DNA from 3 places in the Streptomyces sp. NPDC001514 genome. Region 3 is predicted to be linked to each of the others. Evidence: predicted binding sites of a transcription regulator. Region 3 holds the regulator's gene; each other region holds the start of a gene.

Region 1 (10,015 bases), on a different contig from region 3:
CTCCAGATCGGGCACCGGGATCGACAGGGCGAGTCCGGAAGCGACGTACGTGTCCACCGTGTCGCTGTCCGCCTCGAACGTGAACGTCGCCGACGTGGCGCCCCGCGCGATCGCCCCCTCGGGTACGTCGAACTCCCTCACGCCGGCCACGCGGCCGCCCGGCGCGACCTTTTCGCCGTTGACGAGGAAGCGGCCCCCCGTGGTGTTCCCGGCGCCCCCGTACGCCGTCACGGCCGCCCGGACCTGCCCGCCGGAGCGGTGGAAGCCGCTCACCGGGACGGTCGTCACGGGCGCGGCGGGACGCTGCACGGCGTGCCCGCCGTAGATGCGGACGTTGCGCCGTACGGGGGCGTGGGCCTTGTCCGGGCCGTCGTACGCGTACACGACGGTCAGCGACCAGCCGGCGGAGCAGCCGCGGTCGGCAGGGGCCCGGATGCCGCCGACGGCGACGGGCAGCGGGGTGCCGGAGCCGGTGACGCCCTTGAAGGCGGCGGTGACGTCGGCCTCGCCCGAGTAGTAGCCCCCGCCGGGCGCCGGCCGCGGGTCCCGGACGACGTGCGCGGCGCCGACCGCGACCGGCTCGTTTCCGCCGACCGTGAGCGAGGGGGCGGCGGAGGCGAGCGGGGCGCACGCGTTCCCGCCCCAGAACAGTCGCGCGTACGCGACCCGCGCACCCTGAGGGATCCTGACCCGGCCGGTGCCGGATCCTTGGCCGAACGTGCTGCCGGTGGTCGTGAAGTCGCCGTACAGGGAGGCGTCGTACCGCTCCTCGAAGGGGGGTGCGACGGGGTCGGCGGCTACGGCGGTCGGGGCGAGCGTTCCGGTCGAGACGGCGGCGGAGACGGCGGCGAGGACCGTCAGGGTCCAGAGGAGGCGGGGCGACCTGGAATTCTGGCGCCGAGCGCCCATAAGTCTCGTATAGCCCATAAGTCAGAAATCTAGACAATATGCCCACGGTTGACGCGCTGCGCCGCGCCGCATTACGCCACCTGGGGTGCCGTGCCCGGTGCCGTCCGGGCGACCCGGTTGTCCGCCCTCGAACGCCGGGCGGGCTTCAAAGGACCCGGGTGTCCGTCCTCACGCCGCCCAGCGCCGTGCATACTCCGCGATGTCTCGCATCGGCGGCCGCTCCTCCGTGTCCACCGCATGCGTCCGCGGGACGAAACCCTCCTCGCGCCGCTCGAACTGCGTCAGCGCCGGCCGCACCAAATGTCCCCGGGACAAGCGCAGTTGGGCCGTACGGTAGATCGCCGCCGCCATCCGGCCCAGCGCCTGGCCGTCCTGGTGCCGGTGCAGCCGTACGCCCACGTCCACCTGCGCCAGCGCGTCGAGCCCGACCGTGTGCAGCGCGTCGACGAGGAGGCCGAGCTCCACCCCGTACCCGACGGGGAACGGCAGCCGCTCCAGCAGCGAGCGCCGCGCCGCGTACTCGCCGCCCAGCGGCTGGACGAAGCCGGCCAGCTGCGGCCAGTGCAGATTCAGCAGCGGCCGGGCCACCAGCTCCGTCACCCGGCCGCCCTGCCCCGTCCTGCCGGAGGCGAGCGCATCGAGATCGGCGGTTCCCAGCGGCCGGTCGTACATCGCCTTCACGAACTGCACGTCCGGCTCGGTCAGCAGCGGGCCGACGATCCCGGACACGAAGTCGGCGGAGAACTCCCTCAGGTCCGCGTCCACGAAACAGACGATGTCGCCGGTCGTCACCAGCAGCGACCGCCACAGCACCTCGCCCTTGCCGGGCAGGGCCGGTATCCGCGGGAGTATCGCGTCCCGGTGCACGACCCGCGCGCCCGCCTCGGCCGCCACCTCGGACGTACGGTCCGTGGAGCCCGAGTCGACGACCACGAGCTCGTCCACGAGCGGCACCGCGTCCGTCATCAGCTCACGGCGGATCACGGAGACGATCTCGCCGACGGTCGCCTCCTCGTTCAGCGCAGGCAGCACCACGCTGACCGTGGTTCCGCGCTTCGCGGCGACGAGCTGGTCGAGCGGGCGGTCTGCCACGGACCAGGACCGCCGGGCCAGCCAGCGCTCCACCTCTTCCAGCACCTGATCTCCATCTCGCGGATCGGACGACCATCTCAGACGTCCGGGGGTTCGGTTACAGTCTTGAACAACGCGGACGACCCTCGCATGCCGGGGTCGTCACGCCGACAATCACATACCGCTCATCCAGAGGGGCAGAGGGAAACGGCCCGTTGAAGCCCCGGCAACCCTCCAGCCGGCCACGACGCGATCATCGCGCGCGAGGCTCCCGGCTAGGGAAGGTGCCAAATCCGTCTCATGGCGAGATGCGCCATGAGGAAGATGAGGAGAAAGGGCCTCGCCTCCATGGCTGTACAGACAGTTGCACCCTCCACCGACACCGTCGATCTGGGCCCGGCCTCCGGCCTTTCGTGCCGTGAATGCGGCGAGCGTTTCGCGCTCGGTCCGATCTTCGCCTGCGAGCTGTGTTTCGGGCCGCTCGAAGTCGCGTACGACCTGCCGAGCGGCGATCCCGAGGGCCTGCGCAAGCAGATCGAGAACGGCCCCGCCAACATCTGGCGCTATGCGCCGCTCCTGCCCGTCCCCGCCGACGTGGCGAGCAAGCCGAACCTGAACCCGGGCTGGACCCAGCTCGTCCAGGCCGACAACCTCGCCCACGAGCTGGGTGTCGAGCCGGGCAAGCTCTTCGTCAAGGACGACTCCGGCAACCCGACGCACTCCTTCAAGGACCGAGTCGTCGCCCAGGCCCTGGAGGCCGCCCGCGCCTTCGGCTTCACCACGCTCTCCTGCTCCTCCACCGGCAACCTCGCGGGCGCGGTCGGCGCCGCGGCCGCCCGCGCCGGCTTCCGCTCCTGCGTGTTCATCCCGCACGACCTGGAGCAGGGCAAGGTCGTCATGGCCGCGGTCTACGGCGGCGAGCTCGTCGGCATCGAGGGCAACTACGACGACGTCAACCGCTTCTGCTCCGAGCTCATCGGCGACCCGCTCGGCGAGGGCTGGGGCTTCGTCAACGTCAACCTGCGGCCGTACTACGGCGAGGGCTCGAAGACGCTCGCGTACGAGATCTGCGAGCAGCTCGGCTGGCAGCTCCCCGACCAGATCGTCATCCCCATCGCCTCCGGCTCCCAGCTCACGAAGATCGACAAGGGTCTGCAGGAGCTGATCAAGCTCGGCCTCGTGGAGGACAAGCCCTACAAGATCTTCGGCGCCCAGGCGGAGGGCTGCTCGCCGGTGTCCGTGGCCTTCAAGGCCGGCCACGACGTCGTACGGCCGCAGAAGCCGGACACCATCGCCAAGTCCCTGGCGATCGGCAACCCGGCCGACGGCCCGTACGTCCTGGACATCTGCCGCCGCACCGGCGGTGCCGTCGAGGACGTGACCGACGAGCAGATCGTGGACGCGATCAAGCTGCTGGCCCGCACCGAGGGCATCTTCACCGAGACCGCGGGCGGGACGACCCTCGGCGTGGCGAAGAAGCTGATCGAGACCGGCGTCATCGACCCGTCCCTCACGACGGTGGTCGTCAACACGGGTGACGGCCTGAAGACCCTGGACGCGGTGGCCCCCACGACGGGTATGTCCGCAGTCATTAGCCCCAACCTGGACTCTTTCCGAGAGGCTGGTCTCGCATGAGCGTCAACGTCCGCATCCCCACCATCCTCCGCACGTACACGGGCGGCCAGGCCGAGGTCCCGGCGGAGGGCGCGACCCTCGCCGAGGTCATCGCGGACCTGGAGAAGAAGCACACGGGCATCGCGGCCCGCGTCCTGGACGACCAGGGCAAGCTGCGCCGCTTCGTGAACGTGTACGTCAACGACGACGACGTGCGCTTCGAGCAGGGCCTGGAGACGGCGACGCCGGACGGCGCGGGCGTCTCGATCATTCCGGCCGTCGCCGGAGGCTGATCGCCACGCAGCGTCAGCAGAATTGCCCCCTCCGCAAGCTAAGCGGAGGGGGCAATTCTGCATGGTTGAGCGCGGTAGAGTTGGGGAAGTCCCCTCCGCTGCTCGTGCCAGACGCATATGAGAATGCGTCTCCGCGCGACAAGAAACAGCCAAAGTGTTCGAGCCTGATGCGTACTAAGTGCGCTTTGTCCGGCCCGACTTGCCCGGGAATGCTCGGAATTCTTCGGAACTTTCCTTTCGGTCCTGCCCGGATTTCTCGTCCGATTGACCTGTTGCAGACGGCAGTTGGACAGATACATTCAGCCGCGGTCGACGCGTTCCGGCGCACATCCACGCCTCTTCGTGGGTGAGGTCTGACCCGGGTCCGCGAAGTGCGGTCCTGTGCAAGGGCCAGTAATAGGGGAGTTAGGCATGGCTCAGGGCACCGTCAAGTGGTTCAACGCGGAGAAGGGGTACGGCTTCATCGCGGTCGACGGTGGTGCGGATGTTTTCGTCCACTACAGCGCGATCCAGATGGACGGTTACCGCACCCTGGAGGAGGGCCAGCGGGTCGAGTTCGAGATCTCGCAGGGTCAGAAGGGGCCGCAGGCGGACATGGTCCGTTTGGCCGGCTGAGGCGCCGACCAACTGCAGCAACGTGGCGGAGGGCTCGTACCCGACTGGGTACGGGCCCTCAGTCGTGCTCGGGTCCGGTCTTCGGGTCTCAGGTCTCCGGGTGTCCGGGAGCCGCTTGTGCCCGCCCGGCATTCGACCGCCACCCCTCGGGGGACGCTTCTTCGGAGCGGCTTGCGCCCGCCCGGCGTTCGACCGCCACCCCTCGGGGACGCTTCTTCGGAGCGGCTTGCACTCTCCATGCCCGAGTGCTAATCATTGGCGTTAGCACTCTCCGAGTGAGAGTGACAACAAAGGACCGGGTCGGTGAGGCCCGCAGGCCGGGTGGGGCAAGGAACCACAAGGCATGCAGGCCGTCCGTCGCGGGCGCCAGCGCGGTCCGGAGAAATCCACCCCAGTCCGGGAGGACCACTTCACATGGCCAAGATCATCGCGTTCGACGAGGAGGCACGGCGCGGTCTCGAGCGCGGGATGAACCAGCTCGCCGACGCCGTCAAGGTCACCCTTGGCCCCAAGGGCCGGAACGTCGTCCTCGAGAAGAAGTGGGGCGCCCCCACGATCACCAACGATGGTGTCTCCATCGCCAAGGAGATCGAGCTCGAGGACCCGTACGAGAAGATCGGCGCCGAGCTGGTCAAGGAAGTCGCCAAGAAGACGGACGACGTCGCCGGTGACGGTACGACCACCGCGACCGTTCTCGCCCAGGCGCTCGTCCGCGAGGGCCTGCGCAACGTGGCGGCCGGCGCCAACCCGATGGCCCTGAAGCGCGGTATCGAGAAGGCCGTCGAGGCCGTCTCCGGTGCCCTGCTCGACCAGGCCAAGGAGGTCGAGACCAAGGAGCAGATCGCCTCCACGGCCTCCATCTCCGCCGCCGACACCCAGATCGGTGAGCTCATCGCCGAGGCGATGGACAAGGTCGGCAAGGAAGGCGTCATCACCGTCGAGGAGTCCCAGACCTTCGGTCTGGAGCTGGAGCTCACCGAGGGCATGCGCTTCGACAAGGGCTACATCTCGGCGTACTTCGCCACCGACATGGAGCGTATGGAGGCCTCGCTGGAGGACCCGTACATCCTGATCGTCAACTCCAAGGTCTCCTCGGTGAAGGACCTCCTCCCGCTGCTGGAGAAGGTCATGCAGTCGGGCAAGCCGCTGCTGATCATCGCCGAGGACGTCGAGGGCGAGGCCCTGTCGACCCTGGTCGTCAACAAGATCCGTGGCACCTTCAAGTCCGTTGCCGTCAAGGCCCCGGGCTTCGGTGACCGCCGCAAGGCCATGCTCGGCGACATCGCCATCCTCACCGGTGGCACGGTCATCTCCGAGGAGGTCGGCCTCAAGCTCGAGAACGCGGGCCTGGACCTGCTGGGCCGCGCCCGCAAGGTCGTCATCACCAAGGACGAGACGACGATCGTCGACGGTGCCGGTGACAGCGACCAGGTTGCCGGTCGCGTCAACCAGATCCGTGCCGAGATCGAGAACTCCGACTCGGACTACGACCGCGAGAAGCTCCAGGAGCGCCTCGCGAAGCTGGCCGGCGGCGTGGCCGTCATCAAGGCCGGTGCCGCGACCGAGGTCGAGCTCAAGGAGCGCAAGCACCGCATCGAGGACGCCGTTCGCAACGCGAAGGCGGCCGTCGAGGAGGGCATCGTCGCCGGTGGTGGCGTGGCCCTGCTCCAGGCCTCCCAGGTCTTCGAGAAGCTCGAGCTCGAGGGCGACGAGGCCACCGGTGCCGCTGCTGTGAAGCTGGCCCTGGAGGCCCCGCTGAAGCAGATCGCCGTCAACGCCGGCCTCGAGGGCGGCGTCGTGGTGGAGAAGGTGCGCAACCTCGACACGGGCCGTGGCCTGAACGCCGCGACCGGCGAGTACGTCGACATGATCGCCGAGGGCATCATCGACCCGGCGAAGGTCACCCGCTCCGCCCTGCAGAACGCGGCCTCCATCGCCGCGCTGTTCCTCACCACCGAGGCCGTCATCGCCGACAAGCCGGAGAAGGCCTCCGCGGCCGCTCCGGGCGGCATGCCGGGCGGTGACATGGACTTCTGATCGACCTCTGGTTGATCAACCGTCCTGAGTGCCGAGGGCGGCACCCCTACTCCCAGGGGGTGCCGCCCTCGGGCGTTGCGCGGGCAGCGAGGTCCTGGGCGAGCCGCAGCTCGGCCGGTGATCGGACGGGGAGCGAGCCTGGGGTAATCCCCACCCCCAACAGGCCAGTTGGCCCGGTGGGAGCCGGGCGCCGGTTCCGCGAGGCTCTTCGCATGCGAAGCAACCGGATCAAGCGGACCACATGCATCACGCTCCTCGCGGCCGCCCTCGTCGCCGCCGCGGCGCCCATGGCCGGGGCGACGACGCCCGACGACGCTCTGCGCTGGGGGACCTGCCCCGGTGCCGCCGGCCTCGACCCCCGCCAGGAATGCGCCACCGTCTCCGTCCCGCTCGACCACGCCGACCCGAGCGGCCCGAAGATCTCCCTCGCCGTCTCCCGCGTCCGCAGCGACAAGCCGGCGGCCCGGCGCGGCACGCTCCTGCTCATCCCCGGCGGACCCGGCGGCTCCAGCATCAACAGCCCCTCCACCACGGGGAAGAAGCTGCCCCAGGCGGTGCGCGACGCGTACGACATCGTCGGGTTCGACCCGCGCGGCGTCGGCCGCAGTACGCCCGTCAGCTGCGGCCTGACCCACGACGACCTCTCCCTGCAGAACCTGCGCCCGTGGCCCGCCGCCGACGGCAGCGTCGACGCGAACATCGCCAACGGCCGCCGTCTCGCCAACGCCTGTGCCCGCAACGGCGGAGAGGTGCTGCGCACCATCAGCACCCGTAACGAGGCGCGGGACATCGACCGCATCCGCCAGGCCCTCGGCGAGCGGAAACTCTCCGCGTGGGGCGTGTCGTACGGGACGTACGCGGGCGCGGCGTACGCGCAGATGTTCCCGCACCGCACCGACCGCTGGGTCCTGGACAGCAACGACGACCCGGACCCGAAGCGGGTCGCGCGGAACTGGCTCGCCAACTACGCCACCGGTGTCGAGGACGCCTTCCCCGACTTCGCCGCCTGGGCCGCCGACCCCGCCAACCCGGACCGGCTCGCCGACAGCCCGGACGCGGTCCGCCCGATGTTCCTCGCGCTCGCCGCCCGCCTCGACCGCGAACCCCTGCCGTGGCCGGGAGCCAACCCCGAGCAGCTGAACGGCAACGTCCTGCGCCAGACCCTGATCGACAGCCTCTACTCCAAGGCCCGTTTCCCCGCCCTCGCCCGGCTGATCGCCGCCGCGCGCGACGGAGCCCCGCTGCCCGCCCCGCAGGTGATGCCCGACGAGATCATGCAGAACGTCGCCGCCGTCTCCGCCGCCACCCTCTGCAACGACGTCGACTGGCCGGAGGCCTCCCCGTCCGCGTACCAGCGGGACGTGGACAAGAGCCGCAAGAGCCACCCGCTCACCGCCGGCATGCCGGTGAACGTCATGCCGTGCGCCTTCTGGCAGGACGAGCCGCGCGAACGCCCGGTCCGCATCACCCCGCACGGCCCCTCCAACATCCTGATGATCCAGAACCGGCGCGACCCCTCCACCCCGCTCGCCGGCGCGCTGAAGATGCGCCAGGCCCTGGGCGACCGCGCCCGCCTGGTCACCGTCGACTCCGTCGGCCACGGCGTCTACCGCGTCAACGGCAACGCGTGCGGCGACCAGGCCGTGACCGACTTCCTGGTCGCGGGGGAGCGCCCGGCCCGCGACAGGTTCTGCGCCGGCTCGTGACTGGCCGGTTTTCGTGGTGGATTCGGCAAAGCGCCGTCACGAAACCGTGAAGGACCTCGGGAATCCTCGTGAACACAGCTTCTCTTCAGCGCACTCGCGCTGCTGACTCGGGGGAATACCAGATGTCGTCCAACACCACTCCTCGGCGTACCGTTCGCAGAGCCGCCATCGTCCTCGCCGCCGTGTCCGCACTGGCCCTGACGGCCTGTGGGCCCACGGAAGGCCCGACCGACCAGACCGGCGGAGGGGCCGAGGCGCCCACCGCCGGCCCGTCCAAGCCCGCGCCCCCGTCGAAGCCCGCGCCCCCGTCCAAGCCGGCGACCCCTTCGAAGCCGGCGACCCCGTCGGGCTCCTCGAGCACGGGCGGTGCGTCCGGGGGTGGTTCGTCCCCCGACGCCGACTTCGCCGTCTTTCCGTGCAGCACGTACGACGTGAAGTTCACCGCGACCCTCGCGGACGCCACGACCAGCAGCTACCTGCTCAAGATCACCAACAAGAGCGGCAAGCCCTGCAGGGTGCTGGACTACCCGATCGTGACCTTCGGCGACCTCGACGGCGCGGCGACCGAGCGCTCGGAGACGCACCCCGGCACCGACATCAGGCTCAAGGCCGGCGAGTCGGCATACGCCGGGCTCATGGGCGGAGTCAATGACGGCAAGGGCCGGACCGTCGAATCGATCGCGATGACCATGAACACCGCGTCAGACCTCGAGCAGGTGCCGCTCAAGGCGTCGACTCCCGGACTGTACGTCTCGCCCGACGCCTCCGTCACCGCATGGCTGAGCAACGCGGAGGACGCCCTCAGCCTCTAGCTGCTGTCCCCGCCCGTCGGCATCGAGTAGACACTGTCTACCCTCATCCGGTAGACAGTGTCTATGCATGAGCGTGAGCAGGACACTGGTCTGCGCACCCGTTTGGTGGAAGTCGGCGTCGACCTCGTGACCAGGGAAGGGGTGCAAGCCCTCTCCTTGCGGGAGATCGCCCGCCGGGCCGGGGTCTCGCACGGCGCTCCGCGGCGCTACTTCCCGACCCACCTGGAGCTGCTGTCCGCCATCGCGCGGCAGGGCTTCGCCGAGCTGGCCCGCAGGGCCGCCGAGGCGATCGGTGACGGTCAGCAGAGCCCCCGCGCCCAGCTCACGGCGCTGGGGCGGAGCTACCTGGACTTCGCCCGTTCCCACCGCGGCATGTACGAGCTGATGTTCCGCCACGACGTGCTGGAGAGCAATCAGCTGGGGCTGCGGGAGACGAGCCTGCCGCTCTTCGACGTCCTTGTGGAGCTCGTCGCTCAGGTACGGCCGGCGGCACCGGAGCCGCGCGTTCTCGCGGGTGCGCTATGGGCCAACCTTCACGGCATCGCGCAGCTGTGGGGATGGGGAAGCCTCCAACTGGCGGCCGGAGCCGACGACGTCGAGCCGCTGCTGCGGGCCGCGCTCGACGCGCACCTCGGGGCCGAGGCCCCGGAGACCCGATGAACGCAAGGCGCCGACAGCGCTTCACCCTCGTCGGCAGCATCACCGGGGCCGTGATCGTCGCACTCGACGGGACCGCGCTGACCATCGTGCAGCCCGTCATGCAGCGGGACCTCAACGCCTCCTTCACCCAGGTCCAGTGGACCAGCACCGGATACCTGATCGCCGTGGCGAGCCTGCTCGTCCTCGCCGGACGCCTCGGTGACCGGTACGGCCATCAGCGCGTCTTCACCATCGGGATCCTGGGCTTCGCCGCCACCTCGGCGGCCATCGGCCTAGCGGCCGGCATCGGCTGGGTCAT
Region 2 (10,015 bases), on a different contig from region 3:
GTTCTCGGACGGCGACGCGGGCATGATCCGCATCATGGGCACGGATTGTTCGAAGGTCAACTAGTTTGAGCGAATGATCGAAATTCTTGTCGTTCGATCACGTTGCATTAATGTCCGGCTCACCGGACCACCACATCGCGAGGGGGACTGCCGCCGTGCGCGCGAGTGCTGCCCAACGTCACGACAGACTGCTCGACCTGGTGCGGGAGCGCGGCACCGCGCGCGTGGCCGACCTCGCGGGCCAACTCGGGGTGTCCGCGGTGACCGTGCGCCGGGACGTGGAGGCGCTCGCCGGGCGGGGGCTGCTGGACCGGGCGCACGGGTCGGTGTCGTGGCCGGAGGGGCACACACTCCCCCAGCAGCGCCCGGACGGGAGCGGCCTGGTGCTCGGCATGCTCGCGCCCTCGGCGACGTACTACTTCGCGGAGGTGATCCGCGGGGCGAGCGAGGCGGCCGCGCGCGCCGGGGCACGGATCGTCCTGCGGATCTCCGACTACCGCCCGGCCGAGGACCGCGCGCACACCGAAGGGCTGCTGGACGCGGGCGCCGACGGGCTGCTGATCGCGCCCGGGTGGCGCAGTCCCGACGACCCGGCCGAGCACGGTGACTGGATCGCCGAACTGCCCGTGCCCGCCGTACTGCTGGAGCGCCGGCCGGTGCCGGGGAGCGCGCTGGACGAGCTGGACCGGGTCTCGTCCGACCACCGGCACGGGGTGCTGCTCGCCGTGCGCCACCTGGTGGGGCTCGGGCGCGGGACACCGCTGCTGATGGCGCGCGCGGACAGCCCGACGGCGCTGGCCGTGCGCTCCGGGTACGGGGAGGCGCTGGGGGCGCTCGGGTTGCGCGCACCCGCGCCGGTGATCGATTCGGTGCCGGCCGAGCAGGACCCCGAGGGCTTCGAGGCGGCCGCGCAGGCACTGCGGGCGGCAGTGGTGTCGGGCGAGGCGACGGCGGCGCTCGTGCACAACGACGTGGACGCGATCCAGCTGGTGCAGCGCCTGGCCGAGCTGGGTCTACGGGTGCCGGAGGATCTGGCCCTGATCGCGTACGACGACGAGGTCGCGGCGCTCGCCGGCACACCGCTCACGGCCGTTGCCCCGCCGAAGCGTCATGTGGGGAAGCAGGCAGCGGAGTTGCTGATCGAGCGGCTGACGGGTGGCGCGGCGCAGGCCGCGGACGAGCCGCGGCGGCATGTGACGCTCCTGCCACGGCTGAACGTCCGGGCGTCGTGCGGGGTGGACGACGGCGCCCCTTCCGCATAATCGGCCCTAAGGGGCATTTCTCACTAAAATGGGCGTATCCCAGCGACCTCCGGGGTGACGCCATGACATTCGTACAATTGATCGACTGCAAGACGGATCGCGTGGACGAGCTCAACCGGCTCATGGACACCTGGATCGAGCAGACCAAGGGCAGGCGCACCGCGACCCACAGCCTCCTCGGCACGGACCGCTCCGACTCGACCCATGTCGTGGAGATCGTCGAGTTCCCGTCGTACGAAGAGGCGATGAAGAACTCCAACCTGCCCGAGACCGACCGGATCTTCCAGGAGATGGTCGCCCTGTGCGACGGCCTGCCGACGTTCACCGACCTGGAGGTGATCAGGGACGAGCAGCTGAACGAGGCGGCCTGCCGCAGGTTCTTCACGGAGGCACTGCCGAGCGGTGACGCCGCCTTGCTCGGCGAGCTGCTCACCGAGGACTACCTCGACCACGATCCCTCCAACGCGCAGGACGTCGTCGGCGTGGAGGGACTCCGCAAGGAAGTCGCCACATGGAAAGGCGGGTTCGACTTCGGCTTCACGGTCGAGGACCAGATCTCGGACGGCGAACGCGTATGCACGCGCTGGACCTGGACAGGCCTGCACAAAGGCGAGTTCATGGGGGTCACGGCGACCGACAAACAGGTGACCATGACCGGGACGACCGTGCAGCGTTGCCGTGAGGGCAAGATCTGCGAGAGCTGGTGGCAGTACGACCGGCTGGGCCTGATGGGCCAGCTCGGCGTGCTCGAGATGTAGCCGCCAAGCGTACGTACGGCACGCGGAAGGCCCCCGCTCCCTCTCCGGGAACGGGGGCCTTCTCAAGCCCTGAACGGGTGAGTGGGCTCAGTGGGAGTGACCGTGGCCGTGGCCGTGGCCCGCCTCCGCCGGCTCCTCTTCCTTCTTCTCCACCACGAGGGTCTCGGTGGTGAGCAGCAGGGAGGCGATCGACGCGGCGTTCTCCAGCGCGGAGCGCGTGACCTTGACCGGGTCGATGACGCCGGCCTTCACCAGGTCGCCGTACTCGCCGGTCGCGGCGTTGAAGCCGTTGCCCTTCTCCAGCTCCGCCACCTTGGAGGTGATGACGTAGCCCTCGAGACCGGCGTTCTCGGCGATCCAGCGCAGCGGCTCGACGGCGGCGCGGCGGACGACCGCGACACCGGTGGCCTCGTCGCCCTCCTTGCCGAGGTTGCCCTCCAGCACCTTCACGGCGTGGACGAGCGCGGAGCCACCACCGGAGACGATGCCCTCCTCGACCGCAGCGCGGGTCGCGGAGATGGCGTCCTCCAGGCGGTGCTTCTTCTCCTTCAGCTCCACCTCGGTGGCGGCGCCGACCTTGATCACGCACACGCCGCCGGCCAGCTTCGCGAGGCGCTCCTGGAGCTTCTCGCGGTCCCAGTCGGAGTCCGTGGACTCGATCTCGGCCTTGATCTGGTTGACCCGGCCGAGGACGTCCTCGGAGCTGCCGCCGCCGTCGACGATCGTCGTGTCGTCCTTGGTGATGGTGACGCGGCGGGCGGAGCCCAGCACGTCCAGACCGGCCTGGTCGAGCTTGAGGCCGACCTCCTCGGCGATGACGGTGGCACCGGTGAGGGTGGCCATGTCCTGGAGCATCGCCTTGCGGCGGTCACCGAAGCCGGGGGCCTTGACCGCGACCGCGTTGAAGGTGCCGCGGATCTTGTTGACGACGAGGGTGGAGAGCGCCTCGCCCTCGACATCCTCGGCGATGATCAGCAGCGGCTTGGAGCCACCCGCCTGGATGACCTTCTCCAGCAGCGGCAGCAGGTCCTGGATCGAGGAGATCTTGCCCTGGTTGATCAGGATGTACGGGTCGTCGAGGACGGCCTCCATACGCTCCTGGTCGGAGACCATGTACGGGGAGAGGTAGCCCTTGTCGAAGGCCATGCCCTCGGTGAAGTCCAGCTCCAGACCGAAGGTGTTGGACTCCTCGACGGTGATGACACCGTCCTTGCCGACCTTGTCCATCGCCTCGGCGATGAGCTCGCCGACCTGCTGGTCCTGGGCGGACAGCGCGGCGACGGCGGCGATGTCGGACTTCTCCTCGATCGGACGCGCGGTGGCGATCAGCTCGTCGGAGACGGCCTTGACCGCGGCGTCGATGCCCTTCTTCAGGGCGGCCGGGGAGGCACCGGCGGCGACGTTGCGCAGACCCTCGCGGACCAGGGCCTGGGCGAGCACGGTGGCGGTGGTGGTGCCGTCACCAGCGATGTCGTTGGTCTTGGTCGCCACCTCCTTCACCAGCTGGGCGCCGAGGTTCTCGTACGGGTCGTCGATCTCGACCTCGCGGGCGATCGTGACACCGTCGTTGGTGATGGTGGGGGCGCCGAACTTCTTGTCGATCACGACGTTGCGGCCCTTGGGGCCGATCGTCACCTTGACCGTGTCGGCGAGCTTGTTGACGCCGCGCTCAAGGGCGCGACGGGCGTCCTCGTCGAACTTCAGGATCTTCGCCATGGAGCTTCTCAAGTCCTCTCAAAACGAACCGCGCCCCGGACCGCCCGGCTTCTTACGATGCGGGGGCCAGGGGCGCGGCTCAAAGCAAATCTGCCGGTGAATTACTTCTCGACGATCGCGAGCACGTCGCGGGCCGAGAGGACGAGGTACTCCTCGCCGTTGTACTTCACCTCGGTGCCGCCGTACTTGCTGTAGAGCACGACATCGCCGGTCTTGACGTCGAGCGGCAGGCGCTCGCCGTTCTCGAAGCGGCCCGGGCCGACGGCCAGGACGACGCCCTCCTGGGGCTTCTCCTTGGCGGTGTCCGGAATGACCAGGCCAGAGGCCGTGGTCTGCTCGGCGTCGAGCGGCTGGACCACGATGCGGTCCTCGAGCGGCTTGATGGCAACCTTGGAGCTGGTGGTCGTCACGATCCGACCTCCCCCTTCGGAGATCTCACGGGGTTTGACTGTCTGAGGTGGCGACCAGGTCGATCCGTCGTCGCGGGTGCCGGACCTGCCCGTCGCTGTTTTGGCACTCTCCGGTGGGGAGTGCCAGAGCCGAGACTATGACCGCGATTAGCACTCGGTCAAGCGGAGTGCCAATCCCCCGCGCGCCGAGCGCGGGCGGCCGGGAGCTGTGGCTCGATCTCCTGAAGCCGCGGCTCGATCTCGAGCCGGACACCGACAGGACAACGACGGGACGCGGCGCGGCGTTCCGTACGACCTACGGGGATGCCGTCCGACAGGGTCGCGCCCGGCGCCTTCGCCCGCGGCGGCCGCTGCGCCTGCCACAGCGCAGGCGGCAGCCGTCACGGGTGCGCCGGGGGCCAGGGCTACGGGCCGGAGAACGCCGTGCACGTCATCCCGTCCGCAGCCCGCCCCCTCACACGTAGTCCTCCAGCCGGGCCACGGCATAGCCCTTCGCGGTAGCGACGTTCATGACCTGCCGGATCAAGTCGGGCATGCTGCCCTTCCACTGCTCCTTGCCGCGGAAGTGCGTGAGGATGATGTCGCCGGGGTGCAGCGTGTGGTCCCACTCCCGCCACTCCATGTGGTCGGGGAACGCCTCCTCGGCCCACAGCGGCACGGCCTTCACCCCGCACGACTTGGCGGCCCTCAGCGTGTCCTCGTTGTAGCTCCCGTACGGCGGCCGGAAGAGCCGGGGACGCTCCCCGAACCGCTTCTTGATCTTCCTCTGCTGCCCGCAGATCTCCTCCTTCTGCTTCTTGTACGAAAGCGCGGGCAGGTACGGGTGGGTGAGGGTGTGGTTGTTCAGGGAGACACCGCGGTCCTGCATCTCCTCGAAGTACTCGTAGTCGTCCCGAATGAGGTAGTCGCTGAGGAACGCGCTGTACGGGATGTCCAGCTCGCTCATCATCCTCAGCAGCTCGGGGTCCTTCTCGGCCCCGTCGTCGATCGTGAGGAAGACGACCTTCTCCTTCGTCGGCACGGTCGTGAAGACGGGCGGCAGTCCCTCGTGGTCGTCGACCTCGAAGCCCTTGCGGGTGGTGATCGTGGGCTTCTCGGCGGGCGGCGGGGGTGCGACGAGCGGGGGCTTGTCGAGCCCCCAGCGCTTGGCGGCCGCGACCCGGGCGGCGTAGGCCTTCTTCGTCCGTCTCGCGTAGTCGGAGAGCGCCCCGGCCGAGCCGGGGGCCCCCTGTGGCCCGCCATGGGCGGCGGGCTTGGGGGCTCGCGGATCCGTGGTGGCGGTACCGGACGGCTCGGCCGCACAGGCGGAGCCGGCAGCGGCGATGAGCAGTGCGGCCAGCACCGCGCGGTGGCGCTGCCGGTACAGGGCCGCGCGCCGGTCCCGGCGGGGCTGCCGCGCGCGCCCGTTCCACCAGGTCGGCACTGCGGCCCAATCCGGTGATCGTTTTCGCATATTTCCCTTTTGTCGTACTGGCTCCATGGCGCCGCATCCTGTCAGCGCAGCCCCGCCACGACGGCCCGACACCGCCGCCCGGCGCCGCACCATCCCCCGCCTGGCCGACAATGGCCGGGTGAACGACGCCTCCTTCCCCCACCTCGGACCGCTGCTCGGCGACGAGGGACAGGCCCTGCTCGCCGCCCTGCGCGACTACGACCCGGCCCAGGAGCTCGCCCTCGCGACCCGGCTGCGCCGTGATCACCCGGCGGAGCTTGTCTCGGCGGCGCTCGCCCAGGCGCGGCTGCGGCAGCGGGCGGTGGCGAAGTTCGGCGCGGAGGACGCGTTCCGCATGTACTTCACGCCCAACGGCGTCGAGCAGGCGACGCGCACGTCGGTCGCCGCGTACCGCGCCGGACGCCTCCGCGCCCTCGGCGTACGCTCCGTGGCGGACCTGTGCTGCGGCATCGGCGGCGACGCGATCGCGCTCGCCCGCGCCGGGATCTCCGTCCTCGCGGTCGACCGCGACCCGCTCACCGCCGAGACGGCCCGCACCAACGTCGAGGCCCTCGGCCTGGCCGGACTGATCGAGGTCCGCTGCGAGGACGTCACCGAGACCGACACCTCGCCGTACGACGCGGTCTTCGCCGATCCGGCCCGCAGGGGCGGACGGGGGCGGATCTTCGATCCCGAGGCCTACTCCCCGCCGCTGTCCTGGGCGACCGGTGTGGCCCGCACGGCCCGGCACGCGGCGCTCAAGATCGCCCCCGGCATCCCGCACGAGGCGGTCCCCGAGGACGCCGAGGCCGAGTGGATCTCGGACCACGGAGATGTGAAGGAGGCGGTCCTCTGGTTCGGCACCGCCCCCGGCACCCGCCGCGCCACCCTCCTCCCCTCCGGCGCCACCGTCACCTCCCGCGGCCTCCCGAATCCCGCCGTCCGCAAGCTCGGCCGCTATCTGTACGAGCCCGACGGCGCCGTCATCCGCGCGCATCTCGTCGCCGAGATCGCCGAGGACCTCGCCGGCGGCCTCGTCGACGAGACGATCGCGTACATCACGGCGGACGAGCTCCGCCCGACGCCCTACGCCACGGCCTACGAGATCAGCGACGAACTCCCCTTCAACCTGAAGAGGTTGAAGGCCCTCCTGCACGAGCGCGAGGTCGGCAACCTGACGGTCAAGAAGCGCGGCTCGGCGGTCGAGCCGGAGGAGGTCCGCCGCAAGGTCAAGCCGAAGGGCCCGAACGCGGCGACGGTCTTCCTGACCCGCGTGGCGGGCGCGCCGACGATGCTGATCGGCGGACCGGTGGCGTAATCCGGCGGCGCAGCGGGGGTCATCCACGCCTCGGGCCGCAACCCTCGTCCCTGTGTGCCGGCGGTGAGCGTGCCGGATCGCCCCGCGGGCGGTCAGTGGTGCGCGCCGCCGGGCGCCTTCGCAGGTGGTGCGGCCGTGGTGAGGCGGACGGCCCAGCGGTAGTGGGCCACCGCCTTCGTGGCGCCGATCAGGCCCGCCACCCAGAGGATGACGCCCACGCCCATCAGGTACGCGACCTCGCCGTACGTCGAGCTGCCGGGGCGTGCGGTCGCCGGGGTCGCGAAGGAGAGCCAGAGGCCGAAGGCGCCGGTGAGGAAGGAGACCAGGAACCAGCACAGGCTCGGGCCGGGCGCGCGGAAGCGGACGTCGCCCGCCGGATCGCGGTCCAACGAGGCCCACTGGGTGAGCAGTTCACGGAGGCGGCGGTCGCGCCGGATGCCGGAACCGACCGCGAGACCGCCCGCGACCATGATCCCGACACCGATCGCTCCGCCGAACACCATGACGAGCAGGGTCAGAGGATCGACGAGGCCGTGCCCCAGCGAGGTCAGTCCGGCGCCCACGAAGCCCCAGCCCAGTTGCAGCACAGCGACCACGAGCAGGAACCACAGCAGCCTCGGCACCCCGAGGAGCCGCTTGACGAGGTCCCCCAGCACCACCGCCCGGTCGGCGAGCAGTGCATCGCGGTCGGGCCATGTGCGTATGTGCTCGGGCGGCGGTGGTGGCGGCAGAGGGTTACGGCGGGACATGTCCCGAGACTACCGGCGGTTGATCTTGTCTCGTCAGTCGCCGGCGACCTCGCCCGCGCGCGCGAGCAGCAGCTCACGCTCCCGGGCGTTGCGGGCCAGCGACGCCGCCCGCTCGAACTCCGTCCGGGCTTCGGCGGTACGGCCCAGGCGGGCGAGCAGATCCCCGCGCACGCTCGGCAGCAAGTGGTAGTCCCTCAGGGCGGGTTCGACTGCGAGGAGGTCCACGATCGCGAGACCGGCCTCAGGCCCTTCGGCCATGGAGACGGCGACCGCGCGGTTCAACTCGACGACCGGGGACGGGGCGACGGCGGCGAGGCGCCGGTACAGCGCGGCGATGGTGGCCCAGTCCGTGTCCTCGTACGTCACGGCCTGCGCGTGGCACGCGGCGATCGCGGCCTGGAGGGCGTACGGGCCGGGCGGGCCGCCCGCGGCGTTCGCACGGCCGAGGGCCGCGAAGCCGCGGCGGATGAGGAGCTGGTTCCAGCGGCGGCGGTTCTGGTCGGCGAGGAGAACGGGCTCGCCGTCGGGTCCCGTGCGGGCCGTCGTACGGGAGGCCTGGAGCTCCAGGAGCGCGGCGAGGCCGTGCACTTCGGGCTCCTTGGGCATGAGGCCGGTGAGGACGCGGGCGAGCCGCAGGGCGTCCTCGCACAGCGCGGGGCGCAGCCAGTCGTCGCCGGCGGTGGCCGCGTAACCCTCGTTGAAGATGAGGTAGATGACCTCGAGCACCGAGGAGAGGCGGTCGGCGCGGTCCTCGCCGTACGGGACCTCGAAGGGCACGCTCGCCTTCGCCAGGGTCCGCTTGGCGCGCACGATGCGCTGCGCGACGGTCGGCTCGGGCACGAGAAAGGCCCGGGCGATCTCCTCGGTGGTGAGGCCGCCGAGCAGGCGCAGCGTGAGCGCGATGCGCGCCTCGGCGGAGAGGACCGGGTGGCAGGCGGTGAAGACGAGCCGCAGCAGGTCGTCGTCGATGTCGCCGGGGCCGCTGACCAGGTCGGCGGGATCCGGTTCGTACGCCGCGGCCGCCGTCTCCAGGTCGCGGCCCATCTCGGCGAGCTTGCGCGCGTATGTCTCACGGCGGCGTACGAGATCGATCGCGCGGTGTTTCGCGGTGGCCATGAGCCAGGCGCCCGGGTTGTCCGGGACGCCCGACTCCGGCCACTGCTCCAGCGCGGCGACCAGAGCGTCCTGCGCGAGTTCCTCGGCGATACCGATGTCCCGGACGATGCGGGTCACGCCGGCGATGATCCGTGCGGACTCGATCCGGAAGACGGTCTCGACGGTCTCGGCTGTCTCAAGGGTCTCGGCGATCTCGGCTGTCTCAACGGTCTCGGCTGTCTCAACGGTCTCGGCTGTCTCCGCGGGTTCGCCGGTCCCACCGGTCCCGCCGCCGACTGCGTTTCGTGCGCTCACGGGTACCCATCAGAGCACCCGCGCGGCGCAGCGGCAATCGGCGGCTCAGCCCTCGACGATCTCGCGGATCTCGGAGGTGACGTTCCAGTGGGCCTCGTGGATCTGCAGGAAGCGCTTCGTCCACTCCAGGGCCTCTGCCTTGTCCTTGGCCTGGATGATCGCGTAACCGCCGACGACCTCCTTGGACTCCGTGAACGGTCCGTCGGTGACGGTGAGCTTTCCGCCGGACCAGGTGACGCGGGTGCCCTGCGAAGTCGGGGTGAGCCCGGCGGTGTCCAGCAGGACGCCGGCCTTGGTCATCTCCTCGATCAGGTTCCCCATCCGCTCCATGAGCTCATGGCTGGGGCCCTCTGCGGGGGCCTCGGCCTCGTTGACACGGACCATCGTCAGATAGCGGGGCATGGTGACTCCTCGGGTCGGGTCGGCGGGGGCTGTTCCCCGCCTCTCACCCTGTACGTCGAACGGGAGTCGGGCCGATCGACACGGCGGCCCAAGTTTTTTGCACGCGGTCCTCGACGCTTCTCACAAGTAGTCCTCGAGGCGCGCGACCGTGAAGCCCTGCTCCTGGATGCGGCGCAGCATGTTCGCCGTCATCTCGGTCATCGTCCTGCCCTTCAGCTCGGAGGGCCCCCGGAAGTGGGCCAGGACGATGTCGCCGGGGTGCAGCTTCCTGTCGCCTCGCTGGTACTGCATGTTCTTGATCTGCATGGACTCGCGCCACAGCACGATCGCCTCGACGCCGCAGGCCTTGGCGGCGGCGCGGGTGTCCTCGTTCCAGTTGCCGTAGGGCGGGCGGAAGAGGCGCGGGGCGGTTCCGTAGTGCCGTTCCAGCCTGTTCTGCTGGCCGCAGATCTCCCGCTTCTGGGCGGCGGCGCCCAGGGTGCGCAGGTTGGGGTGGGTGAGGGTGTGGTTCTGTACGCCGTTGCCGAGCCGCTGCAGCCGCTCGAAGTAGCCGTAGTC
Region 3 (10,015 bases):
CATCCGCGCCATCCGCAAGGACGTCCTCGCCAAGTGCTACGGCGGTGACATCTCCCGTAAGCGGAAGCTGCTCGAGAAGCAGAAGGAGGGCAAGAAGCGGATGAAGATGGTCGGTTCTGTGGAGGTTCCGCAGGAGGCGTTCATCGCGGTGCTCTCCAGCGACGACTCCGCAGGTGGCAAGGCGAAGAAGTAATACCGGCGAAACAAGGACGCGGGTCGGCGGAGAAGCTTCGCAGAAGTGGCGAAGCGGTGGCGGCCGGGTAGCTCAGAAGCACCAAGTGCCCCATTTGCCTGACCCGGCCCATGGGCCCCTGCGCTGCGGCGCGGGGGCCCGTTCGTTATCAAGCGGCAGCCCACAGCCTCTTACGCGGCGGTGCGCGGCGCTCTACCCTGATCTCGCTCGGGGTTACTCACGAGTTAAACAACCGTGACCGGCCGAGCAGAACAGTCAGCCGTGCAGTTCAAAGTCAGTCGTGCAGTCAAAGCCAGTCGTGCAGCAACGCCGCAGCAGGCCCGGAGGATGTCGTGACCGACACACAGACCCAGATCGAGAACCGACCGCCCTCTGTGGCGACCCTCTTCGTCCAGCGCGTGGCGGCGACTCCGGATGCGGAGGCGTACCGCTACCCGGTCCCGTCCGCCACCGGTCAGGGCCCCGACGAATGGAAGTCGCTGAGCTGGGGCGAGGCCGCCGAGCGGGTGTACGCCATCGCGGCCGGGCTGATCGATCTGGGGGTGCGGTCCGAGGAGCGCGTCGCGCTCGCCTCCGCCACCCGGGTGGAATGGATCCTCGCCGACCTCGGCATCCTCTGCGCGGGTGCGGCCACGACGACCGTCTACCCCCAGACCAACGCCGAGGAGTCGGCGTACATCCTCTCCGACTCCGAGAGCCGCGTGCTCGTCGCGGAGGACGCGGCCCAGCTGGCCAAGGCCCGTGAGAAGCGCGCCGAGCTGCCGAACCTCCAGCACGTCGTCGTGATCGACCCTGCCGCTGCCGAGCCGGCCGAAGGCGACCCCGAGGGCTGGGTGATCTCCCTCGCCGACCTGGAGGCGCGCGGCGCCGAGTACCTCGCCAAGCATCCGAGCGCGGTCAAGGAGCGCGTCGAGGCGATCACCTCCGAGCAGCTCGCCACCCTCATCTACACCTCGGGCACCACGGGTCGCCCCAAGGGCGTCCGGCTGCCGCACGACAACTGGTCGTACATGGCCAAGGCCATCGCCGCGACCGGCCTCGTCACCAAGGACGACGTCCAGTACCTGTGGCTGCCGCTCGCGCACGTCTTCGGCAAGGTCCTGACCTCCGGCCAGATCGAGGTCGGGCACGTCACCGCCGTCGACGGCCGCGTCGACAAGATCATCGAGAATCTCCCGGTCGTCCAGCCGACGTACATGGCGGCCGTGCCCCGCATCTTCGAGAAGGTCTACAACGGGGTGGCCGCCAAGGCGCGCGCCGGCGGCGCCGCCAAGTACAAGATCTTCCAGTGGGCGGCCGGGGTCGCGCGCGAGTACGCCAAGGAATCGCAGGACAACTTCCGCCGCACCGGCACGGCTTCGGCCTCCTTCGGTCTCACCGCCAAGCACAAGGTCGCCGACGCGCTCGTCTACTCCAAGCTCCGCGAGGCCTTCGGCGGCCGGCTGCGCGCCGCCGTCTCCGGCTCCGCGGCTCTCTCGCCCGAGATCGGGTTCTTCTTCGCCGGCGCCGGTATCCACATCCTGGAGGGCTACGGCCTCACCGAATCCAGCGCCGCCTCCTTCGTCAACCCGGGCGAGGCGTACCGCACCGGCACCGTCGGCAAGCCGGTGCCCGGCTGCGAGGTCCGCATCGCGGATGACGGCGAGATCCTGCTGCGCGGCCCCGGCATCATGCAGGGCTACCACGGGCTGCCGGAGAAGACCGCCGAAGTGCTGGAGCCCGACGGCTGGTTCCACACCGGTGACATCGGCGAGCTGTCGGCCGACGGCTATCTGAAGATCACCGACCGCAAGAAGGACCTCATCAAGACCTCCGGCGGCAAGTACATCGCCCCGGCCGAGGTCGAGGGTCAGTTCAAGGCCGTCTGCCCGTTCGTCTCCAACATCCTGGTCCACGGCGCGGACCGGAACTTCTGCACCGCCCTCATCGCCCTCGACGAGCCGGCCATCCTCGGCTGGGCCAAGGAGAACGGCCTCGACGGCAAGTCCTACGCAGAGGTCGTCGCCGCCCCGCAGACGGAGCAGCTCATCGAGGGCTACGTGAAGCGTCTCAACCAGGGCCTGCAGCGCTGGCAGACCATCAAGAAGTTCCGCCTGCTGCCGCGTGACCTGGACATCGAGCACGGCGAACTGACGCCCAGTCTGAAGCTGAAGCGGCCGGTCGTCGAACGTGAGTACAAGGACCTGATCGAGTCGATGTACGAGGGCTCGCGGGAGGCGTAGCACCGCGCACGGCTTGTCGGCGCAGGGGGCATGGCCCTCTGCGCCGACCTCTTTCCGGGGCGCGGCTCCCTGCTTCCTCTGTTCGGGGCGCGGCCCTCTGCGCCGGCCCCCCTGCGCGCTCACCGGCACACCTCGCGCCCCTTTCATGACGGAATGCCGCCGTCCGGGTATGTTCGGGCCCCCCGAGTTCGATGACTCGCCGCTTACGGGCGGGCTCGGTCTGTCACTCTGTCCCTGTCGTCAGTCGCCGTGGGGCGACGCCAGATCCGGACAGGAGCCGCAGCGTGGGGTCCGTTCCGATGCAGCAGGAGACCACTCACCGGTCGGTGCACCTCATCTCGCAGCGCGGCGACGCACGGGCCGCGGCGCGCACCAGCCTGCCGGGGAATCCGCTGGCCGCGTCCGCCGCGCGGCGGTTCGTGCGGGTGGCGCTGGCCGACTGGACGCGGCTGGGCATGGTGGCCACGCGGGGCGCGGACCGGATGGCCGACGATGCCGTGCTCGTCGTGAGCGAACTCGTGACCAACGCCGTCGTGCACGCGGGGACCACCGTGGAGGTGCTCGTGCGGCTGGACGGGGCGAGCGACGACGATCCGGCGTCGCTGGTCGTCGAGGTGGCCGACCATCATCCGGCGCGCGCGGTACGGAGCGACGCGCCGGATCCCGGGGCGGCGTCCGACGAGCCGGAGTACGGCCGGGGGCTGCAGCTGGTCGCGGCGCTCGCCGCGTCCTGGGGGATCACCTACCGGCCGGGGCTCAAGGCGGTGTGGGCACGGCTGGCGCTCGACGGGTGCGGTGCGGCGGGGGCGGGCGTGGCGCAGCGCGGGCTGCGGGCCGCCGAGATCCTCGCTCCGGCGCCGCGCAGGGCCGTCCGGGACGACCGGGACTGGACGGGCCGCGGGGCACTGTCGTTTCTCGCCGAGGCGTCCGACCTGCTGGCAGGGCAGCTCGACGAGGACATGGTCGCGGCGCTGGCCGGGCAGCTGCTGGTGCCGCGGCTCGCCGACTGGTGCGCGGTGTGGCTGGACGGCGAGACAGGGCCCCTGCCCAGGCTGGCCAAGGTCTGGCACGCGGACGAGTCCGCGATCGAGAGCCTGCACGCGGTGCTGGCCAAGGAGCCGCCGCGGCTGGCGCACGATGCCCGCGGTGCGGCCGTGCCCGTTCCTGTCGCCTGGCCCGAGGACCCCGCGGCCGGGGAACGGAGCGCCGTCGCGTTCCGGCTGATCGCCGGCGCGCGGCCCGTCGGCACCCTGCTGCTGGGCCGCGAAGGCCCGCCGGACGCCCGCGCGGGCGTCTCCGGCGAGGAGACCGCGCTGATCGAGGACTTCGCGCGCCGCGTCGGCCTCGCGATCGGCGCCGCCCGCGCCTACACCCGGCAGGCCACCATCAGCCGGGTGCTCCAGCGCGGCCTGCTGCCCGCCCAGGTCGCGCAGATTCCCGGCGTCGACAGCTCCCTCGTGTACGAGCCCAGCGACGAGGGCCTCGCGGGCGGCGACTTCTACGACATCTTCCCGGCGGGCAACGGCGGCCGCTGGTGCTTCATGCTCGGCGACGTCCAGGGCAGCGGCCCCGAAGCCGCCGTGGTCACCGGCCTCGCCCGCCCCTGGCTGCGCCTGCTCGCCCGCGAGGGCTACCAGGTCGGCGAGGTCCTCGACCGCCTCAACGGTCTGCTCCTCGACGACGCCCTGGAGGCCGCCGAGGCGGCGGCGCTCATGGTCGCGGGTCCCGACCGGGCGACCCTCGACGGTACGTACGAGGGGCCGCAGTCGCGTTTCCTGTCCCTCCTGTACGGGGAGCTCACCCCGCTCCCCGACAGCACCGGCGTCCGCTGCACCCTCGCCTGCGCCGGCCACCCGCTCCCCCTGCTGCTGCGCCCCGACGGGACGGTTCGCCCGGCCGCCGAGTCCCAGCTGCTTCTCGGAGTCGTCGAGGACGCCGCGTACGAGAGCCAGACCTTCGACCTGGAGCCGGGCGACACGCTGCTCTGCGTCACCGACGGGGTCACCGAGCGGCGCTCCGGGCAGCGGATGTTCGACGACGGCGACGGGCTGGCGCGGGCCCTCGCGGAGTGTGTCGGGCTCACGGCCCAGGGCGTCGCCGACCGGATAAGGCAGGCCGTGCACACCTTCGCGGATGCCCCGCCGGGCGACGATCTGGCGCTGCTGGTGCTGCAGGCCCGCTGAACGCCGGCTGTCCGGAGAACTCCGCACGTGGCGGACAATGGGGCGTATGCCTTCCGTACTGCCTGATGGTGAGCCCATGCCCCTGGACGGGGCACTGCCCGCGCACGCCCTCGCGGGCGCCGGCGACCGGCCCCTCGGGTTCTATCTGCACGTTCCGTACTGCGCCACGCGCTGCGGCTACTGCGACTTCAACACGTACACGGCGACCGAGCTGCGCGGCAGCGGCGGCGTGCTGGCGTCCCGAGACAACTACGCGGACACGCTGATCGAGGAGATCCGGCTCGCCCGCAAGGTCCTCGGCGACGATCCGCGCCCGGTGCGGACGGTCTTCGTGGGCGGCGGTACGCCGACGCTGCTCGCCGCCGCGGATCTCGTACGGATGCTCGGGGCGGTCCGCGAGGAGTTCGGTCTCGCGGACGACGCGGAGGTCACGACGGAGGCGAACCCGGAGTCCGTCGACCCCGCGTATCTGGCGGAGCTGCGGGCCGGGGGCTTCAACCGGGTGTCCTTCGGAATGCAGAGCGCACGGCAGCACGTACTGAAGGTGCTCGACCGTACGCACACGCCGGGGCGGCCCGAGGCGTGCGTCGCCGAGGCGCGGGCGGCGGGCTTCGAGCATGTGAACCTCGACCTCATCTACGGCACGCCGGGGGAGAGCGACGACGACTGGCGGGCGTCGCTGGACGCGGCGATCGGGGCCGGACCGGACCATGTCAGCGCGTATGCGCTGATCGTGGAGGAGGGCACGCAGCTGGCGCGGCGGATCCGCCGCGGCGAGGTGCCGATGACGGACGACGACGTGCACGCGGACCGGTACCTGATCGCCGACGAGGTGCTGTCCGGTGCGGGCTTCGAGTGGTACGAGGTCTCGAACTGGGCCACGACGGAGGCGGGGCGCTGCCTGCACAACGAGCTGTACTGGCGCGGGGCCGACTGGTGGGGGGCCGGGCCGGGCGCCCACAGCCATGTGGGCGGGGTGCGGTGGTGGAACGTGAAGCATCCCGGCGCGTATGCGGGGGCGCTGGCGGAGGGGCGCTCGCCCGGGGCCGGGCGGGAGGTCCTGGCGGACGAGGACCGGCGGGTGGAGCGGGTGCTGCTGGAGCTGAGGCTGCTGGAGGGGTGCCCGTTGTCGCTCCTGCGCGCGGCGGGCCTGGAGGCGTCCCGGCGGGCGCTGGCGGACGGGCTGCTGGAGCCCGGGCCGTACGAGGCGGGGCGTGCCGTGCTGACCTTGCGCGGTCGGCTCCTGGCCGATGCGGTGGTCCGGGACCTGGTGGACTGAGCGTCCACGCCGCTGGACCGGGCCTCCGGGCCCAGGGCCCACCTGTACGGCACCCGGCACCGGGGGTTGTGCCCACCCTCCCCCACTAGGCCCTGTCCGGCCGATCTTGCCGGGCTCGCGTGCCCTGGTGCCGCACCTCGCTGCGTTGTCGTCGGTCACCGACTCCCCCGTAGCCCTTCGGGCACGGGGGTGCCCCCATTCGCTTCGCTCGCCCTGCGGAACGACTGCCCACAACGGTTGCGGCGCGACTGCCCGCAACAGCTACGCGGTGACGAAGTCGATCAGTTCTTCCACCCTGCCCAGGAGCGCCGGCTCCAGGTCCTTGTAGCTCGTCACATGCGACAGGATGTGCTGCCAGGCCGCGCCCGTGTTGGAGGGCCAGCCCAACGCGCGGCACACGCCCGTCTTCCAGTCCTGGCCGCGCGGCACGGACGGCCAGGCCGCGATTCCCAGTGACGAGGGCTTCACGGCCTCCCACACGTCGATGTACGGGTGGCCGACCACCAGGACGTGCGGGTCCGTGACGGAAGCGGCGATGCGGGACTCCTTCGAGCCCGGGACCAGATGGTCCACCAGTACGCCCAGGCGGGCGTCCGCCGAGGGGGAGAAGTCCGCGACGATCGAGGGAAGGTCGTCGATGCCCTCCAGGTACTCGACGACCACGCCCTCGATGCGCAGATCGTCGCCCCACACCTTCTCGACCAGCTCCGCGTCGTGGCGGCCCTCCACGTAGATGCGGCCCGCGCGGGCGACCCGGGCCCGCGCCCCGGGGACGGCGACCGAGCCCGAAGCCGTGCGGGTGGGTCGTCCGGGGGCGCCGGAGGACGGCCGGACCAGCGTGACGACCTTGCCCTCCAGCAGAAAGCCGCGCGGCTCCAGCGGGAACACGCGGTGCTTGCCGAAGCGGTCCTCCAGGGTCACCGTCCCCGCCTCGCAGCGGATCACCGCCCCGCAGAAGCCGGTCGTGACCTCCTCGACGACCAGGTCCGGCTCGGCCGGCACCTCTGGAGCGGGCTGCCGCCTCTTCCAGGGAGGGGTGAGATCGGGGCTGTAGCTGCGCATTGGGCAGACGCTACGACACCGCGAACCGCCGGGCCAGCTCGTCCCGTTGGGCGCGGACGAAAGCGGCGTCCACCACCGCCCCGTGCCCCGGGACGTACACCGCGTCCTCCCCGCCCAGCGAGAGGAGCCGGTCCAAGGCCGCGGGCCAGCGGGAGGGGATCGCGTCGGGGCCCGCCTGGGGGTCACCGGACTCCTCCACCAGGTCGCCGCAGAAGACGATCTCCGGGTCCGTGGCCGTGGCGGGCACGAGCAGGGTGAGGTCGTGGCCCGTGTGGCCAGGGCCGACGTTCGCGAGGAGGACCTGCCGGCCGCCGAGGTCCAGCGTCCACTCGCCGGAGACCACGTGCTGCGGCGCGACCAGCACATCCGTGGCCTGCGCCGCGTCGGCGGGCGCCACCCCGTGGCGGATGGCGTCGTCGCGCAGTATGTCCCGGTCCCGGACGAGCAGGTCGTCGACGCCGACCGCGCCGTACACGCGCACGGCCGAGAACGCCGCCGTGCCGAAGACATGATCGAAGTGCGGGTGGCTGAGCGCGATATGGGTCACATGGCGGCCGCCGAGGAGGGTCTGGATCTGGGCACGGAGTTCGGCACCCTCGCGGAGTGTCGCGCCGGTGTCGTACAGGAGGACCGAGTCGTCCCCGACCACAACTCCGGCCGTCGCGTCCCAGATCGGCAGGCGGCGGCGGCCCACGCCGTCGGCGAGCCGTTCCCAGCCGAAGTCTTCCCAACCGACGTCCATACGGCGACGCTATCCCGGGCGACCAGCGGCGTCCCCTCGACAGAGTGCCTGGCCGCCCTTGCTCGGGGCGTACCCACCGGCCGTACACTGGCCCGGGGAAGGCTGGCACTCCGACGCAACGAGTGCCAAGCAGCCAGGAAAGCAACAGGCAAGCAAGACCGACGACCCGCCGATGATCCAGCTGGAGGTGCGCGCGATGCTCAGCGAACGCAGACTCGAGGTCCTTCGCGCCATCGTCCAGGACTATGTCGGCACGGAGGAGCCCGTCGGCTCCAAGGCCCTCACCGAGCGCCACAAGCTCGGTGTCTCGCCGGCCACCGTGCGCAACGACATGGCGGTGCTGGAGGAGGAAGGGTTCATCGCCCAGCCCCACACCAGCGCCGGCCGGATCCCGACGGACAAGGGCTACCGCCTGTTCGTCGACAAACTGGCGGGCGTCAAGCCGCTGTCGTCGCCCGAGCGGCGCGCGATCCAGAACTTCCTCGACGGAGCCGTCGACCTCGACGACGTCGTGGCCCGTACGGTACGGCTGCTCGCCCAGCTGACCCGGCAGGTCGCGGTCGTCCAGTACCCGTCCCTCACCCGTTCGACCGTGCGCCACGTGGAGCTGCTGGCACTCGCCCCGGCCCGCGTGATGCTCGTGCTGATCACGGACACGGGACGGGTCGAGCAGCGGCACGTGGACTGCCCGGCGCCGTTCGGCGAGACCTCGCTGGCGGATCTGCGGGCCCGGCTGAACAGCCGGGTGGTGGGCAGGCGCTTCACCGACGTACCGCAGCTGGTGCAGGACCTTCCCGAGTCGTTCGAACTCGACGACCGGGGCACGGTCTCCGCGGTGCTCGCCACCCTCCTGGAAACCCTCGTCGAGGAGACAGAGGAGCGGCTGATGATCGGCGGCACCGCCAATCTGACGCGCTTCGGCCACGACTTCCCGCTGACGATCCGGCCCGTGCTGGAGGCGTTGGAGGAGCAGGTCGTGCTGCTGAAGCTGCTCGGCGAGGCCAAGGACTCGGGCATGACCGTACGGATCGGGCACGAGAACGCCCATGAGGGCCTCAACTCCACGTCCGTCGTCGCGGTCGGCTACGGTTCGGGCGACGAGGCAGTCGCCAAACTCGGCGTGGTCGGACCGACCCGCATGGACTACCCCGGAACGATGGGAGCGGTACGCGCAGTGGCACGTTACGTCGGACAGATCCTGGCGGAGTCGTAGTGGCCACGGACTATTACGCCGTACTCGGCGTGCGCCGCGACGCATCGCAGGACGAGATCAAGAAGGCTTTCCGGCGGCTGGCGCGGGAGCTTCACCCGGATGTGAATCCGGACCCGAAGACGCAGGAACGCTTCAAGGAGATCAACGCCGCCTACGAGGTGCTGTCGGACCCGCAGAAGAAGCAGGTCTACGACCTCGGCGGAGACCCGCTCTCCGCGTCCGGTGGCGCCGGCGCGGGTGCCGGAGGCTTCGGCGCGGGCGGCTTCGGGAACTTCTCGGACATCATGGACGCCTTCTTCGGTACGGCGTCCCAGCGCGGGCCCAGGTCGCGGACGCGGCGCGGGCAGGACGCGATGATCCGGCTGGAGATCGAGCTCAGCGAGGCGGCCTTCGGCACGACGAAGGACATCCAGGTCGACACGGCTGTCGTGTGTACGACCTGCTCGGGCGAGGGCGCGGCGCCGGGGACCTCGGCGCAGACGTGCGACATGTGCCGGGGCCGTGGTGAGGTCTCCCAGGTGACCCGGTCGTTCCTCGGCCAGGTCATGACGTCCCGTCCCTGCCCCCAGTGCCAGGGCTTCGGGACCGTCGTCCCGACGCCGTGCCCGGAGTGCGCGGGCGACGGGCGGGTGCGTTCGCGTCGTACGTTGACCGTGAAGATCCCCGCCGGTGTCGACAACGGCACGCGCATCCAGCTCGCCGGCGAGGGCGAGGTCGGGCCCGGTGGCGGTCCTGCCGGTGACCTGTACGTCGAGATCCACGAGCTGCCGCATCCGATGTTCCAGCGGCGCGGCGACGATCTGCACTGCACGGTGACCATTCCGATGACCGCGGGCGCGCTCGGCACGAAGGTGCCGCTCGAGACGCTGGACGGGATGGAGGAGGTCGACATCCGTCCCGGCACCCAGTCCGGGCAGTCGATCCCGCTGCACGGGCGCGGCATCACGCACCTGCGCGGTGGGGGCCGTGGTGACCTCATCGTCCACGTCGAGGTGCAGACGCCGTCGAAGCTGGATCCGGAGCAGGAGCGGTTGCTGCGGGAGCTTGCGAAGCTGCGGGGTGAGGAGCGGCCGATGGGGCAGTTCCAGCCGGGGCAGCAGGGGCTGTTCTCCCGCCTGAAG

The links. Region 3 encodes HrcA, which represses chaperone genes, less so after heat shock. Its sites were predicted from a motif close to TTNGCACTCNGNNNNNCNGAGTGCNAA; they were not measured.
Region 1: groL (chaperonin GroEL) is a predicted target of HrcA. The motif match lies at 4,728-4,754, and genes of this name have one in related genera.
Region 2: groES (co-chaperone GroES) is a predicted target of HrcA. The motif match lies at 4,294-4,320, and genes of this name have one in related genera.

Annotation. Positions count from the first base shown of each region.
Region 1 covers NZ_JBSFHO010000002.1:262,062-272,076, reverse strand. Annotated here, with positions in the region: gene ACWCXB_RS03915 (DUF7927 domain-containing protein) at 1-909, opposite strand, end outside; gene ACWCXB_RS03910 (glucosyl-3-phosphoglycerate synthase) at 1,078-2,046, opposite strand; SAM riboswitch class I at 2,163-2,311, shown strand; gene thrC (threonine synthase) at 2,305-3,615, shown strand; gene ACWCXB_RS03900 (MoaD/ThiS family protein) at 3,612-3,887, shown strand; gene ACWCXB_RS03895 (cold-shock protein) at 4,299-4,502, shown strand; gene groL (chaperonin GroEL) at 4,917-6,539, shown strand; gene ACWCXB_RS03885 (alpha/beta hydrolase) at 6,752-8,245, shown strand; gene ACWCXB_RS03880 (DUF4232 domain-containing protein) at 8,368-9,057, shown strand; gene ACWCXB_RS03875 (TetR/AcrR family transcriptional regulator) at 9,121-9,717, shown strand; gene ACWCXB_RS03870 (MFS transporter) at 9,714-10,015, shown strand, end outside.
Region 2 covers NZ_JBSFHO010000015.1:51,383-61,397, forward strand. Annotated here, with positions in the region: gene ACWCXB_RS17695 (DUF2264 domain-containing protein) at 1-24, opposite strand, end outside; gene ACWCXB_RS17700 (substrate-binding domain-containing protein) at 156-1,262, shown strand; gene ACWCXB_RS17705 (ester cyclase) at 1,325-2,020, shown strand; gene groL (chaperonin GroEL) at 2,108-3,736, opposite strand; gene groES (co-chaperone GroES) at 3,838-4,146, opposite strand; gene ACWCXB_RS17720 (polysaccharide deacetylase family protein) at 4,601-5,599, opposite strand; gene ACWCXB_RS17725 (class I SAM-dependent methyltransferase) at 5,625-6,896, shown strand; gene ACWCXB_RS17730 (hypothetical protein) at 6,989-7,645, opposite strand; gene ACWCXB_RS17735 (RNA polymerase sigma factor) at 7,679-8,953, opposite strand; gene ACWCXB_RS17740 (YciI family protein) at 9,101-9,457, opposite strand; gene ACWCXB_RS17745 (polysaccharide deacetylase family protein) at 9,578-10,015, opposite strand, start outside.
Region 3 covers NZ_JBSFHO010000066.1:4,858-14,872, forward strand. Annotated here, with positions in the region: gene lepA (translation elongation factor 4) at 1-193, shown strand, start outside; gene ACWCXB_RS36005 (AMP-dependent synthetase/ligase) at 526-2,415, shown strand; gene ACWCXB_RS36010 (SpoIIE family protein phosphatase) at 2,715-4,598, shown strand; gene hemW (radical SAM family heme chaperone HemW) at 4,645-5,877, shown strand; gene ACWCXB_RS36020 (DUF3097 domain-containing protein) at 6,139-6,939, opposite strand; gene ACWCXB_RS36025 (MBL fold metallo-hydrolase) at 6,950-7,681, opposite strand; gene hrcA (heat-inducible transcriptional repressor HrcA) at 7,878-8,894, shown strand; gene dnaJ (molecular chaperone DnaJ) at 8,894-10,015, shown strand, end outside.